Linked DNA regions of Massilia litorea. The main gene of each other region encodes a partner of the protein of the gene in region 2 in a complex. Links are inferred from orthologs where the notes say so. Each region holds a gene or a part of one and is shown on either strand. Other genes may lie near its edges. The genes, in order: obgE and ybiB.

Region 1 (7,952 bases), 2.0 Mb from region 2 along the record:
TCCGGCGGCGCGTTCAAGGCCGGTCCGATCGGCGCGCCACAGCGCCGGCGTCTCGGCGCCGATCGCCTGCCACAGGCGGGTGCCGAGATAGTCGCTCAGATTGCTCCCGGTTGCACCGCGCAGGACGGCCGCCATGATTTCCGTTTCGGCGCTGGCGTAGGAAAAACGGCTGCCCTGCGGCGCGTCGCGTTCGGTGATCACCCCGGCCGCTTCCTCGACCCCGCCCTGGATGACGGCGCGGGCAAAGCGCTCGAGGTCGTCCTTGCCGTCGTAGCGCTCCTCGAAGTGTGCGCCCGAGGACATGCGCAGCAGATTGCGGATCGTCGTTTCGCCGTACAGGGTGCCGGCCAGCTTCGGCGCATATTTGTCGGCGCGGTCGTCGAGCGAGGCGATCTTGCCTTCCTGCCGGGCGATGCCGATTGCCAGCGAGACGAGCGACTTGGCCATCGAATTCGACACAAAGCGCTGCTGCGGCGTGCGCTCGTACTGGTAGCGCTCGACCTGTACCACGCCGTCCTTGATGATCAGCAGGCCCATGATGCGCTGGCGCGCCAGGTAGTCGTCGACGCCCAGTTTTTTGCGCCCGTCGAGCGTCCAGCGGATCGGCGGCTCCCCCTCGCGCCGGCGCAAGGGCATCGGCGCGCTGCTCGCCGGCAGGACGTTGGCCTTGCCGCCAAAAATACCCGGAATCTCGCCTTGCGCCGTAAACGAACCGACGCGCACCGATTCGTCATAGAACCAGTTTTTTGCGGTGCCGACCGGGTAGCCTTGCGCCTTCCCCAGCTTGTCTTCATCCGGGGCGGCAAGGGCGCAGGCCGCACATGCAGCCCACAGCAGGGAGAATACGAACGGTGTTGCGCGCGACATATCGGGATTCCTTCATTCGGGTTGAACAAGGGTGCCGGCGTGCTGCGACGAAGATGGGACCGGCTGTAAAACCGGCCCGTCTTGTCACGTTATTATTGTTGAGGCAATACGGCCATCGTTCCATTCCGAGCGATGAGTCACTGTGCGTTACTGATTTCCGCTTACCGAAATTCAATGCATATATGTAATTTCAGCAACTTTCTCAGCTAAAATGGTCCATCTGCCAGCGCGACGCCCGCTCACGCGGCAAGGTCTGAACGGGTATATGGAGCCATCCGCACGACTGCATTCCTTCGACAACCTGCGCGCCATCCTGATGTGGCTGGGGATCGTCCTGCACGTCGCGATCAACCACACTACCGGGCCCTCGGCCCTGCCCTGGCGCGATACCCAGACCACGCCGCTGGCCGACCTGGTGCTGCTGTTCATCCATGCGTTCCGCATGCCCGCCTTCTTCATCCTGGCCGGGTATTTCGTGGCGCTGCTGGTGGCGCGGCAGGGCTACCAGGGCATGCTGAGACACAGGCTGCGCCGGCTGGCGCTGCCCTTTGCGGTCTTCTGGCCGATCCTCATCGTCTGCACGACGCTGCTCATGCTGGTCTACGTCCACCTGATGGCATATGGCACGCCAGGTATCGAGGTAGCGCTGCTCGCGAAGAAGTCGAAGATGGGTTCCCCGTTCAATACGATGCACATGTGGTTCATCTATTACCTGATCTGGTTCTGCGTGCTGACCGCCGTGCTCGCGCCGGCAGCGGCGCGGCTGCCCCGCGGGCTCAGGGCAAGGATCGACGCCTTGTTCCGCACCTTGGCCGCCAACTGGTGGGGGCCGCTGCTGCTGGCGATTCCACTGGCGCTGATCGGCTCGTTCTACCGGGCCGGCGTGCTGGCGCCGAACGGGTCCTTCATTCCGAATCTGAGCGAACTGGTGCATAACGGGCTGTTCTTCGTCTTCGGCCTCTACCTGCATCGCCACCAGGATTTCCTGTTTCCGCTGTTGACGGCCAGGGGCTGGCGCAATGCGGCCGCAGGCTGTGTCAGCTTCGTGCTGGTGCTCGGCGCCCTTAAATCTTTCGTCGCCAACCCGCATGGCCTGGCGCATATCGAACTGGTCGTCGCCTTCCTCTACAACCTGACGAGCTGGCTCTGGAGCCTGGCCCTGATCGGGCTGTTCCTGCGCTACCTGCCGACCCAGAACCGGGTATTGCGCTACGTGTCCGACAGCTCGTACTGGGTATTCCTGGTACACATGCTGGGAACGGTCGGCTTCGGCGCGCTGCTGTTCAACCAGCCGTTCGGGCCGCTGACCAAAATGGCACTGAACATTCTGGCGACGACGGCGGCTTGCCTGGTTACCTATCAGGTGCTGGTGCGGTACACCTTCATCGGCGTGCTGCTGAACGGGCGGCGCCAGCCGAAGGCGGTACAAACAGGCGTGCCGGCGGCGGTCGAACCGAAATGAAGGGCTGACCTGTGGAGTCGGCCAGCCCGGCGCCTACGGAGAAGTGACCAGCGTCGTTGCGCCCGTGGCAAACGAGGCGCGCTGGATGCGCCCTTCCACGACCTCGTAGATGCACAGCATCTCGACCGTACCCAGCCCTTCCGGGAAATTGCGGGTGACGAGTTCGAGATCGGTGACGAAGTTGCCGAGCACGGTGCGGCCGAGCAGCCGCGCGTGCAGGTCGGGTTCGGCAAAGCGCGCGACATAGCGCGGCCGGATGACCTCATGGCCTTGCGCCAGCAGCGGGCCATGCAGCACGAACTGCTGGGCATCGGGCGCATAGGTGCGCATCAGGGCGTCGACGTCTTTCGCGTTGTAGGCGTCGAGCTGGGCCTGCACCACGGCGGCAGGATCAAGAGTCGTCATGTGGGCTTTCAGAGGAGGACGAGGTTGTCGCGGTGGACCAGTTCCGGTCCTTCGATATAGCCGAGGATGGCTTCAATTTCGTTTGAGGAATGGCGCATGATGCGGCGCACTTCGCTGCTGGTGTAGCTCGTGAGGCCGCGTGCGATCGGGCGTCCGGCCTCGTCGACGCAGGTGATCACCTGCCCGCGCCCGAATTCGCCCTTGACCGCGATGACGCCGATCGGCAGCAGGGATTTTCCCTCCTGGGTCAGCTTCTGCACGGCGCCGGCATCGAGCACGACCTCGCCGGCCGTATGCAGGTGGTCGACCATCCACTGGCGCCGCGCGGTCAGGCGCGTGGTGGCGGCATTGAGTTCTGTGCCGATCGCCTCGCCATGGGCCAGGCGCGTGAGGACATCGGGCTCGCGGCCCCAGGCGATGACCGTGTGGGCGCCCGAGCGCGCGGCGCGGCGTGCGGCCAGCACCTTGGTCAGCATGCCGCCGCTGCCGATATTGCTGCCGGCACCGCCGGCCATGGCTTCCAGGCTGGCGTCGCCGGCCTGGGCGCGTTCGATCAGGCAGGCTCCCGGGTCCTTGCGCGGGTCGGCCGAATACAGGCCGCGCTGGTCGGTGAGGATGACGAGCGCATCGGCTTCGATCAGGTTCGCCACCAGGGCGCCGAGGGTGTCGTTGTCGCCGAACTTGATCTCGTCGGTGACGACGGTATCGTTCTCGTTGATGATCGGGACCACGCCCAGGCGCAGCAGTGTCGTCAGCGTGGCGCGCGCGTTCAGGTAGCGTTCGCGGTCAGCCAGGTCGGCGTGCGTGAGCAGGACTTGCGCGGTCTTGACGCCGTGCGCCTTGAAGCTGGTTTCGTAGATTTGGGCCAGGCCCATCTGGCCGACGGCGGCGCAGGCCTGCAGCTCGTGGATGTCGTGCGGGCGGCTGCCAAAACCGAGGCGCAGCATGCCTTCGGCAATTGCGCCGGAGCTGACCAGCACGACTTCCTTGCCGAGGGCGCGCAGTGCGGCGATCTGGGTGGCCCAACGGGCGATCGCCGTGTGGTCGAGGCCGCGGCCTTCGTTGGTGACGAGCGAGGAGCCGACCTTGACGATGATGCGGCCGGCTTGCTGGATGACGGACTTGTGTGCGGACGTAGTTGCAGCGTTCATGGCGAGAGTCTCAGGATGTCAATCCGTCCTTCCGCGGGCGCAAGGCCAGCAGGGCCAGGCCCGCCAGCAACTCGATCCCGCTTACGACGAACAGGGACCCATTCGGCAGGCCGATCGCGAATGCCGCGACCAGGCGCCCGGCCGGCTGGGCCAGCAGGAATAATGCGACGAGATCGCCGAGGATGGGCTGGTCGCCCCGCCTTGCCGCCAGCACAGCCAGCCCCGCGGTGGCGAGGCGGACTCCGACATAGATGGCGTAGAACTGGCTGTAGCCGTTCACGCCAACGAGAAACAGGCCCATTGCGGTGGCGACCCGGTCCGGGTCGAGCATCGCAACGAGCGCCGCCAGCGAGCTGGCGGTGGCGACCAGCGACAACAGCTGGCCACGCGCCCAGGCAGGCGACAGCGGAAGACGCTTAGTCTTCAAGGATTTTAAAACGAGGATCGTCCGGATCGATCGAGACGATGCCGCGCGCCTCTTCGGTCATCTGCATCGTTTCATCGACGCGCACATCCTGGGCGCGCTTCTCTTCCAGGTGCAGGTAGATCGCATTGATCAGTTCCTGGCAGCCTTCGCGGTTCAGGGCCGAGATCTCGAAGACAGGACCCTTCCAGGCCATCTTCTTGATGAAGTCCTTGACGCGCTTCTTGCGCTCTTCTTCCGGCACCACGTCGAGCTTGTTGAGCACGAGCCAGCGCGGCTTGTTGAGCAGGTCCTCGTCGTACTTCTCGAGTTCCTTGATCAGCGCTTTCGCTTCCTTCACCGGATCAATGGTGTCCTCGAAGGGCGCCAGGTCGACGATGTGGAGCAGCAGGCCGGTACGCGCCAGGTGACGCAGGAACTGGTGGCCGAGGCCCGCGCCTTCGGCCGCGCCTTCGATCAGGCCGGGGATATCGGCGATCACGAAACTCTTCTCGTGCGATACGCGCACCACACCGAGGTTCGGGTGCAGGGTCGTGAACGGGTAGTCGGCGATCTTCGGCTTGGCGTTCGAGACGGCCGTAATGAAGGTCGACTTGCCGGCGTTCGGCATGCCCAGCAGGCCCACGTCGGCCAGCACCTTCAGTTCCAGGCGCAGTTCGCGGCGTTCGCCTTCCTTGCCCTCGGTCTTCTGGCGCGGTGCGCGGTTGGTCGAGGTTTTAAAATGGATGTTGCCCCAGCCGCCCTCGCCGCCCTTGGCGAGCAGTTCGGTCTGGCCGTGTTCGGTCAGGTCGGCGATGATTTCGCCGTTGACGTTATCGATGATCAGGGTACCGACCGGCATGCGCAGGTAGACATCGTCCGCGCCCTTGCCGTAGCAATCCGAACCGCGTCCCGGCTCGCCGTGGCGGCCATGGTGGGTCTTCGAATAGCGAAAGTCGACCAGCGTGTTGATGTTACGGTCCGCAACCGCCCAGATCGAGCCGCCCTTGCCGCCGTCGCCGCCGTCGGGACCGCCGAAGGGGCGGAACTTCTCGCGCAGGAACGAGGCGCAACCGTTGCCGCCGTCGCCCGCAATGACTTCAATTCTTGCTTCGTCGATAAACTTCATTTTGACCGCCAAAAAACTAAAAAGGCCCTACCGTGGGCAGAGCCTTTCGATGGAAGGCTTGCGCCTTACAAGGATGCGCCGCTCCGGGCGGCGCTTTACGTCACTTACGCTGCGACTGCTTCAGCAGCTGGTGCAGCAACGACGGTCACGTACTGCTTCGAACCGACGCCTTGCTTGACGAACTTCACAGTGCCGTCGACCAGCGCGAACAGGGTGTGATCCTTGCCCAGGCCAACGTTGGTGCCTGGACGCACTGGGGTGCCGCGTTGACGGATGATGATGCCGCCGGCGTTGATCGCCTGGCCGCCGTACACCTTCACGCCGAGGCGCTTGCTTTCTGAGTCGCGGCCGTTACGGGTAGTGCCGCCGCCTTTTTTGTGTGCCATTTAAGTACTCCTTGATGACTTTGAAGAGAGGGGCAATTAGCCGTTGATCGAAACCACTTGGATTTCGGTGAAGTTCTGGCGGTGGCCCTGACGCTTCTGGTAGTGCTTACGACGGCGCATTTTGAAAATGCGGACCTTGTCGTGGCGACCATGGGAAACGACCTTCACCAGAACCGTAGCACCTTCAACCAGGGGAGCACCAAATTTGATGCTCTCGCCCGCGCCAACGGCGAGGACCTGATCGATCGTGAGTTCGGAACCAATGTCTGCCGGTATCTGTTCTACTTTAAGTTTTTCGCCAGCGACAACTTTATACTGCTTGCCACCGGTTTTTATGACCGCGTACATGATTGAAAACCTCATCAATTGTTTAATAAAAATCCCTGCGGCGGCGACGGGTTATTGGCCGCGCTGCGCTTCTCTGGTGCCGGGGAACAGGGAATTATACACGGTTCGATCTCTGGCGTCAAAAGCCGAGACAGAGTCAGCAATGCAGTCGGGCTGCCGTGGCATCGCGGCAACGCCTGTGCAGCAACCAGGGAAACGCGGTGCACGCCTCGCGCTGGTCGAAATGGCACGGCTCATGCTTGCATGTCGTATAATCGCCGCACTCTCGCACATCAACCGCATTTCAACTGTCACAGCAGGTTCGCCTTGTCCGCCGCTACCCCTCACGCACAGAACAACATCACCCAATCGATCGCCGCCGACATGGATGCGGTCAACACGGTGATCCGCCAGCGCCTGCATTCGGAAGTCAGCCTGGTCAACCAGATCGCCGAATACATCATCAGCGCCGGCGGCAAGCGCATCCGCCCCGTGCTGGTACTGCTGCTGGCCAATGCCTACGGATACAAGGGTGGCGCGCACCACGAACTGGCGGCGGTCGTCGAGTTCATCCATACCGCTACCCTGCTGCACGACGACGTCGTCGACGAGTCCTCGATGCGGCGCGGGCGCCAGACGGCGAATGCATTATTTGGAAATGCCGCCTCGGTGCTGGTCGGCGACTTCCTGTATTCGCGCTCCTTCCAGATGATGGTCAGCCTGGAAAACATGCGCGTCATGCAGATCCTGTCGGACGCGACCAACGTGATCGCGGAAGGCGAAGTGCTGCAGCTGCTGAACATGCACGACCCGGACGTCAGCCACGAGAGCTACCTGAAGGTGATCCGTTCCAAGACCGCCAAGCTGTTCGAAGCGGCGGCGGAACTGGGCGCCCTGGTGGCCGGCGCCAGCAGCGCGCAAGTGGCCGCGGCCGGCGAATACGGGCGCTCGCTGGGCACGGCGTTCCAGCTGATCGACGATGTGCTCGATTACGCCGGCGACGCCGCCGAGATCGGCAAGAACGTCGGCGACGACCTGCGCGAGGGCAAGCCTACCCTGCCCCTGATCTACCTGATGGAACACGGCAGCCCGGAACAACGCGAACTGGTGCGTACCTGCATCGAGCAAGGCGACGAGCAGCATTTCGACGCCGTGCTGTCCGCCGTCACCTCCAGCGGCGCCCTCGATTACACGCGCCGCGAAGCCGAAACGGCCGCCCGCCGCGCGGCCGAATCGATCGCCGACCTGCCGGAAAGCATCTATAAAGAGAGCCTGCTGCAACTGTGCCGTTTCGCTGTTGACAGGAACCATTGAGGAAATTTATATTAATGCTTCCTGAGGCATGTTTTCAGCGCCTCGAATTAGTCGGGGTGTAGCTTAGCCCGGTAGAGCGCTACGTTCGGGACGTAGAGGCCGGAGGTTCGAATCCTCTCACCCCGACCAGGAATTCTCGTACTAAAAAGCCCACGCATCCAGGTCGTGGGCTTTTTGCATTTTGCCTGCTGCCGCCTGCTCAATCCCCGTCGTCGGTCGAGACCTCCATCCGCACTTCTCCCATGTGGATCAGCTCGCCTTTCGGGCTGCGCTCGCCATCGACACGGACGAACGACACCGAGATCATGCCGAGTTCCCGTTCCAGGGCTCCCGCCAGGCGCCGCCTGATCGGATAGCGCAACTGAACCTGGGCGCCGCCATGGTGCATGGCCGCGTTGATCTTGAACGATCCGAGTGTCCCGATATGGATGCTCCTGAACCGGCCGGCCTTCCCTTTCGCTGACGGAATGTTCAGGTAGAGCTGGTAGAAATAGCCGCCCAGCCTGGC
Region 2 (8,093 bases):
TTTCGCCCAGCGGCAGGTAGACGTCGCGCCCGAGCTCGTAGGCCGTGACCGCGTCGGACAGCACCATGCTGCCGAGGCGCACCTCGAGCAGGACCTCGTTCGCCTCGCTCTCCTTCGCCTGCACGGGCACCGCTGCGGCGGCAGGCTGGAATGCCGGCAGCGCGGTGGACACGGCCAGCGCCGCGAGCACCAGGCCCGTGCGCCCTGCGTGCCCACCTTGCCAATGCGCCGCGCCCACCGGACCGCTGCCTAGTAAACAGGCATGGCGCCGGACGCCCTGCCCCGCATGCTCATGGCAGGTTCAGGCTGGCCTGCGCCAGCAGCTTGCCTCCGGCTTCGGGCCGGTCACGGTAGCTGACGTCGAGCGTGCCGCCGGCCAGCGCCACGCCATCCGGCACCTGCAGCGGCAGCATCGTCTTGCGGATGCGGTTCGGCGTGTAAACGGCAATGCCCTTGACCTGGGCCAGGCTCTGCGGCTTGCCGTTCTTTGGCGTGAAAGTGACGCTGACGTCGCCATACACCGAGCTGTTGCCCTCGCGTTCGAATTGCAGGGCGAGCTGCGCATGCCTGGCCTCGTCCTTGCCCAGGGTCAGCCCGGCCAGTTTGACGCTGGCGCTGGAGGCGCCGTGCCGCACGATGACCGGAACGGCGGCGCCGACCAGTGCGTTCAGCACCACGCCGATCTGGGTGCCGCTCGTGCCCTGGTTCTCGATGCTGGCGCTGCCCTCGGCTTCAGGCAGCTTGTCGAACTGCAGGTGCGAGCGGTATTCCCCCTCGGCCAGGTCCGCGGGCTTGCGCAGCATGACGCGTACGGTCTGGGCAGTGCCAGGCTGCAAGGTGACCTGGCGCGGCGAATAGCGCAGCATCGCGTCGGCAAAGCGTTCGCCGTCCTGCTCGCTTTCGGCCGCCTCGAACTGGCCGGCCTCGGTCATCCGCCGGTTCACCAGCGAGATGCGATAGCTGGCCGGCTTGCTGCCGTTGTTGATCAGCTCGATCTGGGTGGCGCGCGTATTCTTGTCGAACACGATGCGGGTGGGGTGCAGCATCAGCTCGGCACGGGCAGGCAGGAAGGGCGCCAGCAGCAGGCAGGCGAGCACAAGGCATGGGGGAAATCGTGTAGCAGGGATGGTTGCAAACGCGGAATAAAGCATGACGATGTCCTTTCACTGTGCGGCGCTGACGCACAGGATTACTGGTGGTTGACGATGACGGAAAAGGTTCCGGAGTAATTGCCGGGCGGCTGATTCGGCGCCACGACCAGCGTCGCGCCGACCGCCAGCGAGGCGCCGCTGCTCCCGACCGCGAGCAGTGCGTCCGGCGTGACGAAATCGCCGACCGCCATGCTGTTGGCACCGCTGGTGAGGTAAGTAGCGCCGTTGGCCGGCACCGAGACGATGACCGCCGTGGTAGCGGCAGTCGTGGCCGTTGTACGCAGGCTGCCGCGGCCGGCGTCGAGCGTGGTCTGGCTGGCGCTGAATGCGGCCTGGCTCGCGTTCGGCGAGTTGAGCAGGATCACGCCACCGGTACGCGAACGCAGGCCGGAAGGGCTCAGGGTGATCGTGCCGCCACTGCCGGCGACGAAGCGTCCGAAGTCGAGGCCGCGGGTGTTGCTGAGTGCAACCTGCTGCGCGGACGCGGGGCACGGGGTGAGCACAAGCGCGAACGCGAGCAGCGCCTGGACGGCGGTGCTCGCGAGCAGGATGAAGCGCTTGCTGCGTACCGGCATGGTCAGGAGCGGGTGACCCCGCTACCCGCTCCCTTAGTTGTACGCGACCGTTGCTTTTACCGAACCCACGTAGTTGCCGGGCACCTGCCCGGCGCCAACGGTCAGCACGCCGCCAACGAAGAAGCTCTGGGCCCCGGCGCCACCGGTGCCGGACAGGGTGCCGCTGGCGATGTCGCTTTGTGCGGTGAAGGTCATCGTTTCCGTGCCGCCGCTCCTGGTCAGGGGAGTCGGCGCGAGGGCGATCGAATACGTCAGGCCGCCCTCGCCGGTCACGTTGAACTGCGCCGCACTACCCGCGGCACCGGCCAGGAACACGTCACCGCTCTGGCCACGCGCGCCGGCGGTGGAAATGGTGACCGTACCGCCCGCTGCGCCGGCAGCGAAACTGCCGAAGACCAGGTCGGCAACTTTGGTGATCTGGATCGGCGCGATGACGGTACCGGTTGCCACGGCAGTGTCCTCTGCCGCGATGGCGCTGCCGGCGCCGGCGATGGCCAGGGCCAGCACTGCGCAGCTGAAAACGTTCGAAGTAGAGCGGAAGGTCTTGTTCATTCTGGGCATCCTTCAAATTGGGAGGACCGGCCGGAGCCGGATCGATAACGAGACCGAACGCGTCATGTCGGTTGCAACTCAAATGAATTGCTTTGCGGTATCGTTTTTCCATAGTGAAAGAAAATCGCCCAGCCGTTTTTGCCCTAGATCATCTATCGATTAATTCCTGAAAGAAATAATTTGTTCGCGCGATCCACACGTCCGCCCGGCGCAGGCGTGTTTGCATCGGAACGAGGAATCGCTGCGGACTCAGGTGCGCAGTGCCCGCGCAGTCCGCGCGCAGGCGGCCACCTGTGCGCTGATCGAAGGCGGCACGGGGACTTCGCCGCGCAGCGCCCGCGCGATCCAGGCGGCGGTGGCGGCGGCATCGCGCGCCTCGGGCACCTCGGCGAGGGTGTCGGCAGGCATGTCGCGCTCGACCAGCAGCGTGCGTTGCCCGCCATGGAACCAGTCGATCTGCTGGGCGCGGTGCGGGTTCGCCACGGTTTCGCCCTCGGTGCCGCGCATCAGGAAGGCGTCGCCACGCGCGTGCGGTGCAGCGCTCGTGAAGTACTCGCCCAGGGCCTGCAGATACTCCGGATGGGTGTACGACACCAGGCGCAGCGCGGCGCCCTCGAAAGGTTGCAGGATCTTGACGATCGTGTGGGTGGAGCTGCGCACACCGAGGATGCGGCGCAGCGAGAGCATGTGCGCAAGGCTGGGCGCCAGCGTTTCGATCGGCATGAAGGCCGGGCGGCGCGCGGCAAAGGCGTCGTGCACGGCGGCGCTGGTGGCCGCTTCGGCCAGCCCGAGTTCAGCCAGGATCTCGGCCGTCGTCACGCGGCCCGGATCGTTGCGCACCCCATGCACCAGCGTCGGCACGCCTTCGCGCGCGAGCAGCAGCGCCAGCAGCGGTGTCAGGTTGGCCAGCTTGCGCGCGCCGTTATAGCTCGGGATGAGCACCGGCGCGAACTCGCCGGGCGGGCTTGGTAACGGCGCGAACGCGGCTTCGGCGGCGTCCATGAAGCCGGCCAGTTCCTCGACCGACTCGCCCTTGATGCGCATCGCCATCAGGATCGCACCGAGTTCGAGGTCGGAGACACGGCCTTCGAGCATGGCGCCGTACAGGGCGGCGGCGTCTTCGCGCGTCATGCTGCGCGCGCCTTTCACGCCGCGGCCGATCTCCTTGATGAAGCGGGCGGCCGGAAAGGATTCGGTGGGGCGGGTAGTATTGTTGTCCATATCGTTAGCTTACACCCTCAGGCATTTGACCTGCTTTTGACCTGTCTGCTGCAAATAAGCATTTTTGGCGCTACACTCGTTGGTCCGACCCTGTCCACGGACTGCACCATGCTGATCACACCAGATATCGAAAATACCAACGTTACCTCGTTCGGGCGCATGCCGACCCCGGTCGAGCTGCACGCCAAGCTGCCCCTCTCGGAAAGCGCCTTCGCCACCGTCATGAACGGCCGCGCCGCGCTGCGCGACATCCTCGACCGCAAGGACGAGCGCCTGTTCGTCGTCGTCGGCCCCTGCTCGATCCACGATCCGGAAGCGGGCCTCGACTATGCGCGCCGCCTGAAAGCGCTGCAGGAAGAAGTCAAGGAGACGATGCTGCTGGTGATGCGCGTGTACTTCGAGAAGCCGCGTACCACCACCGGCTGGAAGGGCTATATCAACGATCCGTTCATGGACGACTCTTTCCAGGTCGACGTCGGCATGGAGCGCGCGCGGCAATTCCTGATCGACGTGTGCGAACTGGGCCTGCCCACCGCCACCGAAGCGCTCGATCCGATTTCGCCGCAATACCTGGGCGACCTGATCGCCTGGACCGCCATTGGCGCGCGCACCACCGAATCGCAGACCCACCGCGAGATGTCCTCGGGCCTGTCGACGCCGGTCGGCTTTAAAAACGGCACCGACGGCGATGTGAGCATCGCGATCAATGCGGTGCTGTCCTCGGCCAATCCGCACGCCTTCCTCGGTATCAACGACAAGGGCGCGGTCTCGATCGTGCGTACCCGCGGCAACGCCTACGGCCACGTCGTGCTGCGCGGCGGCGGCGACCGTCCGAACTATGATTCGGTCTCGGTCACGATCGCCGAACAGGCCCTGAAAAAAGCGGGCCTGCCGGCCAACCTGGTGGTCGACTGCTCGCACGCGAACAGTTATAAAAAGCCGGAGCTGCAGCCCTTGGTGATGTCGGACGTGATCCAGCAGATCAAGCACGGCAACCAGTCGCTGGTGGGCGTGATGATCGAATCGAATATCGTGGCCGGCAACCAGCCGATTCCTTCGGACCTGACCCAGCTGAAATATGGCTGCTCGGTGACCGACGGCTGCATCGGTTGGGACGATACGGTGACGATGCTGAAAAATGCACACAAGGAGCTGCTGGCGCGTCCTTGATGCGTGTGCTGTGATCCTGCGGCCGGGCACTGCCCGGCCGTCTGCTTTACAATGCCGTCTTCCGCTCTTCCCTTCCGGCTTTTCCCATGATTGTTCTCGGCGTCGAATCCTCCTGCGATGAAACCGGCCTGGCTCTGTACGATACCGAGCGCGGGCTGCTGTCCCATGCCCTGCATTCGCAGGTCGCCATGCACGAGGAGTACGGCGGCGTGGTGCCGGAACTGGCCTCGCGCGACCACATCCGGCGCGCCCTGCCCCTGCTCGAACAGACCTTGAAAGGCGCCGGCATCGCGAAAGGCGACATCGACGCCATCGCCTACACCCAGGGCCCAGGCCTGGCCGGCGCGCTGCTGGTGGGTTCCTCGGTCGCCTGCAGCCTGGCGCTGGCGCTGGACAAGCCGGTGCTCGGCGTGCACCACCTCGAGGGCCACCTGCTCTCGCCGCTGCTGGCCACCGAGCGCCCCGACTTCCCCTTCATCGCTTTGCTGGTCTCGGGCGGCCACACGCAGCTGATGCGGGTCGACGGCGTGGGCCGCTACACCCTGCTCGGCGAAACCCTGGACGACGCCGCCGGCGAAGCCTTCGACAAATCGGCCAAGCTGCTCGGCCTCGGCTATCCGGGCGGCCCCGCGATTTCGCGCCTGGCCGAATTCGGCGATCCGGCTGCCTACACGCTGCCGCGCCCGATGCTGCATTCGAAGGATTTCAATTTCAGCTTCTCGGGCCTCAAAACGGCCGTGCTGACCGTGGTGAAGAACCACGACGAGAAGGTGATCGCGAATATCTGCGAGCAGGACAAGGCGAACATCGCGCGCGGTTTTGTCGATGCGATCGTCGACGTGCTCACCGCAAAATGCGTGAACGCGCTGCGCCACACGGGTTTGAAGCGCCTCGTGATCGCCGGCGGCGTCGGCGCCAATGCCCAGCTGCGCGCTTCGTTGAACGCCGCGGCCGACAAACGCAAGTTCCGCGTGTTCTATCCGGAGCTCGAGTTCTGCACCGATAACGGCGCGATGATCGCCTTTGCCGGGGCCCTGCGCCTGGAGAGAAATCCCGCGCTGGCGACCCGCGATTACGCCTTCAATGTGCGTCCGCGCTGGCCTTTGGACGAGCTGGAAGCCGCTTAGGATTTCGTGAACTTGCAACGCTGACAACGATCCTACCGTGTGACCGCCCTGCCCCGAACGATGGCAAACTCGGGCGGTCCAGTTTTGGGAGGTCCTACATGCGCGTTGTAAGTTGGAACATTCACTGGGGTTGTGGGAAAGACGGGCGCATCCGTATCCACGCGATCATCGATGTGCTGCGCAAGCTCAATCCGGACATCATCTGCCTCCAGGAAGTCGCCGCCAACCACCCTGAACTCGAGGGCAGCGCCACCGCCAACCAGTTCAAGCAGCTGGCGGGCGCCTTCGGTGGCTTCCACGCGATCGAGCACGCTCCCAGTGAAATCTACCGCAACAACGTCCCCCGCCTGTTCGGCAACCTGATCCTCTCGAAATACCGCATCACCCAGGCCCAGCGCCACATGCTGCCCTGGCCGGTCGACCCGGAAGGCGCACCCGGCATGCCGCGCGGCGCGATCGAGGTCGTGCTCGATACGCCCGGCGCCAGGCTGCGCCTGGTGACTACCCACCTCGAATACCATTCGCCGCTCCAAAGGATGGCGCAGATACGGCGCCTGCGCGAACTGCATGCGGAAGCGAGCGCACGCGCCCGCATCTTCGCCGCGCATCCGGAGATGGACGCGCCGTACCAGCTGGGCGAGCGCCCGGCCTCGGCCATCTACTGCGGCGACTTCAACATGGCGCCGGGCGACGCCGCCTACCAGGCCCTGCTCGCGCCGCATGCGGAGGGCGCGCCGCTGCTGCTCGACGCCTGGGCCGCCCGCCATCCCGGCCATGCGCGCGCGCCGACCGCCGGCCTGCACGGTTATCCGTGGCCGGAGAAGCCGGATTGCTACGATTATTTTTTTGTCACCGAAGATCTCGCGCGGCGCGTGGCCAGCGTGGAGGTGCAGTCGGAGACGGCGGCGTCGGATCATCAGCCAGTGGTGCTGGAGCTGGTTCCGGGGGCCTGATTATCCGGCGACGTGCACCCACCGGGACGTAGGGTGGGCGCCCCGTGCCCACCGTAACATGAGCAAACGTGACGCATGCATTGGTGGGTCCGGGGCGCCCACCCTACGGGCATCACCCAATCAAATCAACGGCGCGTCCGCTTGCGCCGCAATCTCGCGCAGCGCGCGCTCGAACACTTCCGGCGGCTGCCCGCCCGAGATCAGGTGGCGCTGGTTGATGACGATCGCAGGTACCGAGCGGATGCCGGCGCGCTGGAAGAACAGTTCGGTCTCGCGCACTTCGTCGGCATACTCGCCCGTTTCCAGGATGCGCTGCGCTTCGGTCGTGTCGAGACCGACCTGGCCGGCCACGCGCACCAGCAGCTCGCGCGAGCTCGGGTCTTCGCAATGGGTGAAATAGGCTTCGAACAGGGCGAGCTTGAGTGCGTGCTGGCGGCCCTGCGACTCGGCCCAGTGCAGCAGGCGGTGGGCATCGAAGGTGTTGTAGATACGGCCGCGGCGCGCCATGTCGAAGGTAAAACCGACCGCTTCGCCGCGCTGGCGGATCTGTTCGCGCGACTGGATCTGCTGCTCGAGCGGGGCGCCGTATTTTTCGCTGATGTGTTCAACGATGTCCTGGCCTTCGGGACCCATGTCGGGATTGAGTTCGAAGGGCTGGAAATGCAGCTCGGCCGTGACCTCGGGCGCAACGCGCTCCAGGGCCTGTTCCAGGGACTTGAGGCCGATCGCGCACCAGGGGCACGACACGTCCGACACGAAATCAATCCTCAATTGCTTGCTCACGCTACACCGCCTTCCTGAATGGATGCCGGCGCACTGTGCGCCGGCTAAAAGCGGTATGTGGGGATGCTTGTGAGGGAATCAACAGGGCATTGTTCGCCCCGTGCTTACTTCTTTTTTGCGCCGACAGCCTTGCTGCCGATGCGCGATTCCTTGCCTGCGATGAGGTTGCCGATGTTGGTGCTGTGGCGCCACAGCAGCAGCGCGCTCATGGCGATCACGGCGAACAGGATCTCGTTCACGCCGAACAGCAGGCCATAATAAAACGGGGCGAACACGGCGGCGATCAGGGCGGCCAGCGACGAGTAGCGGAAGGCGTAGGCCACGACCAGCCAGGTCACGAGGGTGGCCAGGCCGAGCCAGGGGTTCAGGCCGAGCAGCACGCCCAGCGCCGTGGCGACGCCCTTGCCGCCGACAAAACGGAAGAAGACCGGCCACAGGTGGCCCAGGAAGACGGCGATCGCCACCAGCGCGATGCCGGTGTCGTCGATGCCATGGTCGGGCCCGAACTGGACCGCCAGCCAGACGGCCAGCCAGCCTTTGGCGCCGTCGCCGACCAGGGTC

Evidence for each region.
Region 1: the proteins of ybiB (region 2) and obgE are in contact, whole or in part, in a crystal structure (PDB 8BFT), measured with the Escherichia coli proteins. The link is inferred for Massilia litorea from one-to-one orthologs.

Annotation. Positions count from the first base shown.
Region 1 is NZ_CP062941.1:138,233-146,184, forward strand. What follows is about bases 3,360-6,182. They hold obgE (GTPase ObgE), read right to left. Parts: upstream 5,418-6,182; coding sequence 4,302-5,417; downstream 3,360-4,301. Other genes in these bases: proB (glutamate 5-kinase), read right to left, coding at 3,360-3,885; LPB04_RS00565 (hypothetical protein), read right to left, coding at 3,896-4,312; rpmA (50S ribosomal protein L27), read right to left, coding at 5,522-5,803; rplU (50S ribosomal protein L21), read right to left, coding at 5,840-6,151. Outside these bases: LPB04_RS00545 (serine hydrolase domain-containing protein), read right to left, coding at 1-867; LPB04_RS00550 (acyltransferase family protein), read left to right, coding at 1,133-2,329; LPB04_RS00555 (nuclear transport factor 2 family protein), read right to left, coding at 2,363-2,734; more of proB, read right to left, coding at 2,743-3,359; ispB (octaprenyl diphosphate synthase), read left to right, coding at 6,458-7,444; LPB04_RS00595 (hypothetical protein), read right to left, coding at 7,644-7,952. UniProt on the Escherichia coli protein: An essential GTPase which binds GTP, GDP and possibly (p)ppGpp with moderate affinity, with high nucleotide exchange rates and a fairly low GTP hydrolysis rate.
Region 2 is NZ_CP062941.1:2,105,586-2,113,678, reverse strand. What follows is about bases 1,514-4,477. They hold ybiB (DNA-binding protein YbiB), read right to left. Parts: upstream 3,500-4,477; coding sequence 2,528-3,499; downstream 1,514-2,527. Other genes in these bases: LPB04_RS09425 (3-deoxy-7-phosphoheptulonate synthase), read left to right, coding at 3,611-4,477; LPB04_RS09435 (DUF4402 domain-containing protein), read right to left, coding at 1,760-2,278; LPB04_RS09440 (DUF4402 domain-containing protein), read right to left, coding at 1,514-1,726. Also shown: LPB04_RS09450 (MSCRAMM family protein), read right to left, coding at 1-238; LPB04_RS09445 (fimbrial biogenesis chaperone), read right to left, coding at 291-1,151; more of LPB04_RS09440, read right to left, coding at 1,190-1,513; more of LPB04_RS09425, read left to right, coding at 4,478-4,669; tRNA (adenosine(37)-N6)-threonylcarbamoyltransferase complex transferase subunit TsaD, read left to right, coding at 4,756-5,796; LPB04_RS09415 (endonuclease/exonuclease/phosphatase family protein), read left to right, coding at 5,895-6,749; LPB04_RS09410 (DsbA family oxidoreductase), read right to left, coding at 6,870-7,532; glycerol-3-phosphate 1-O-acyltransferase PlsY, read right to left, coding at 7,637-8,093.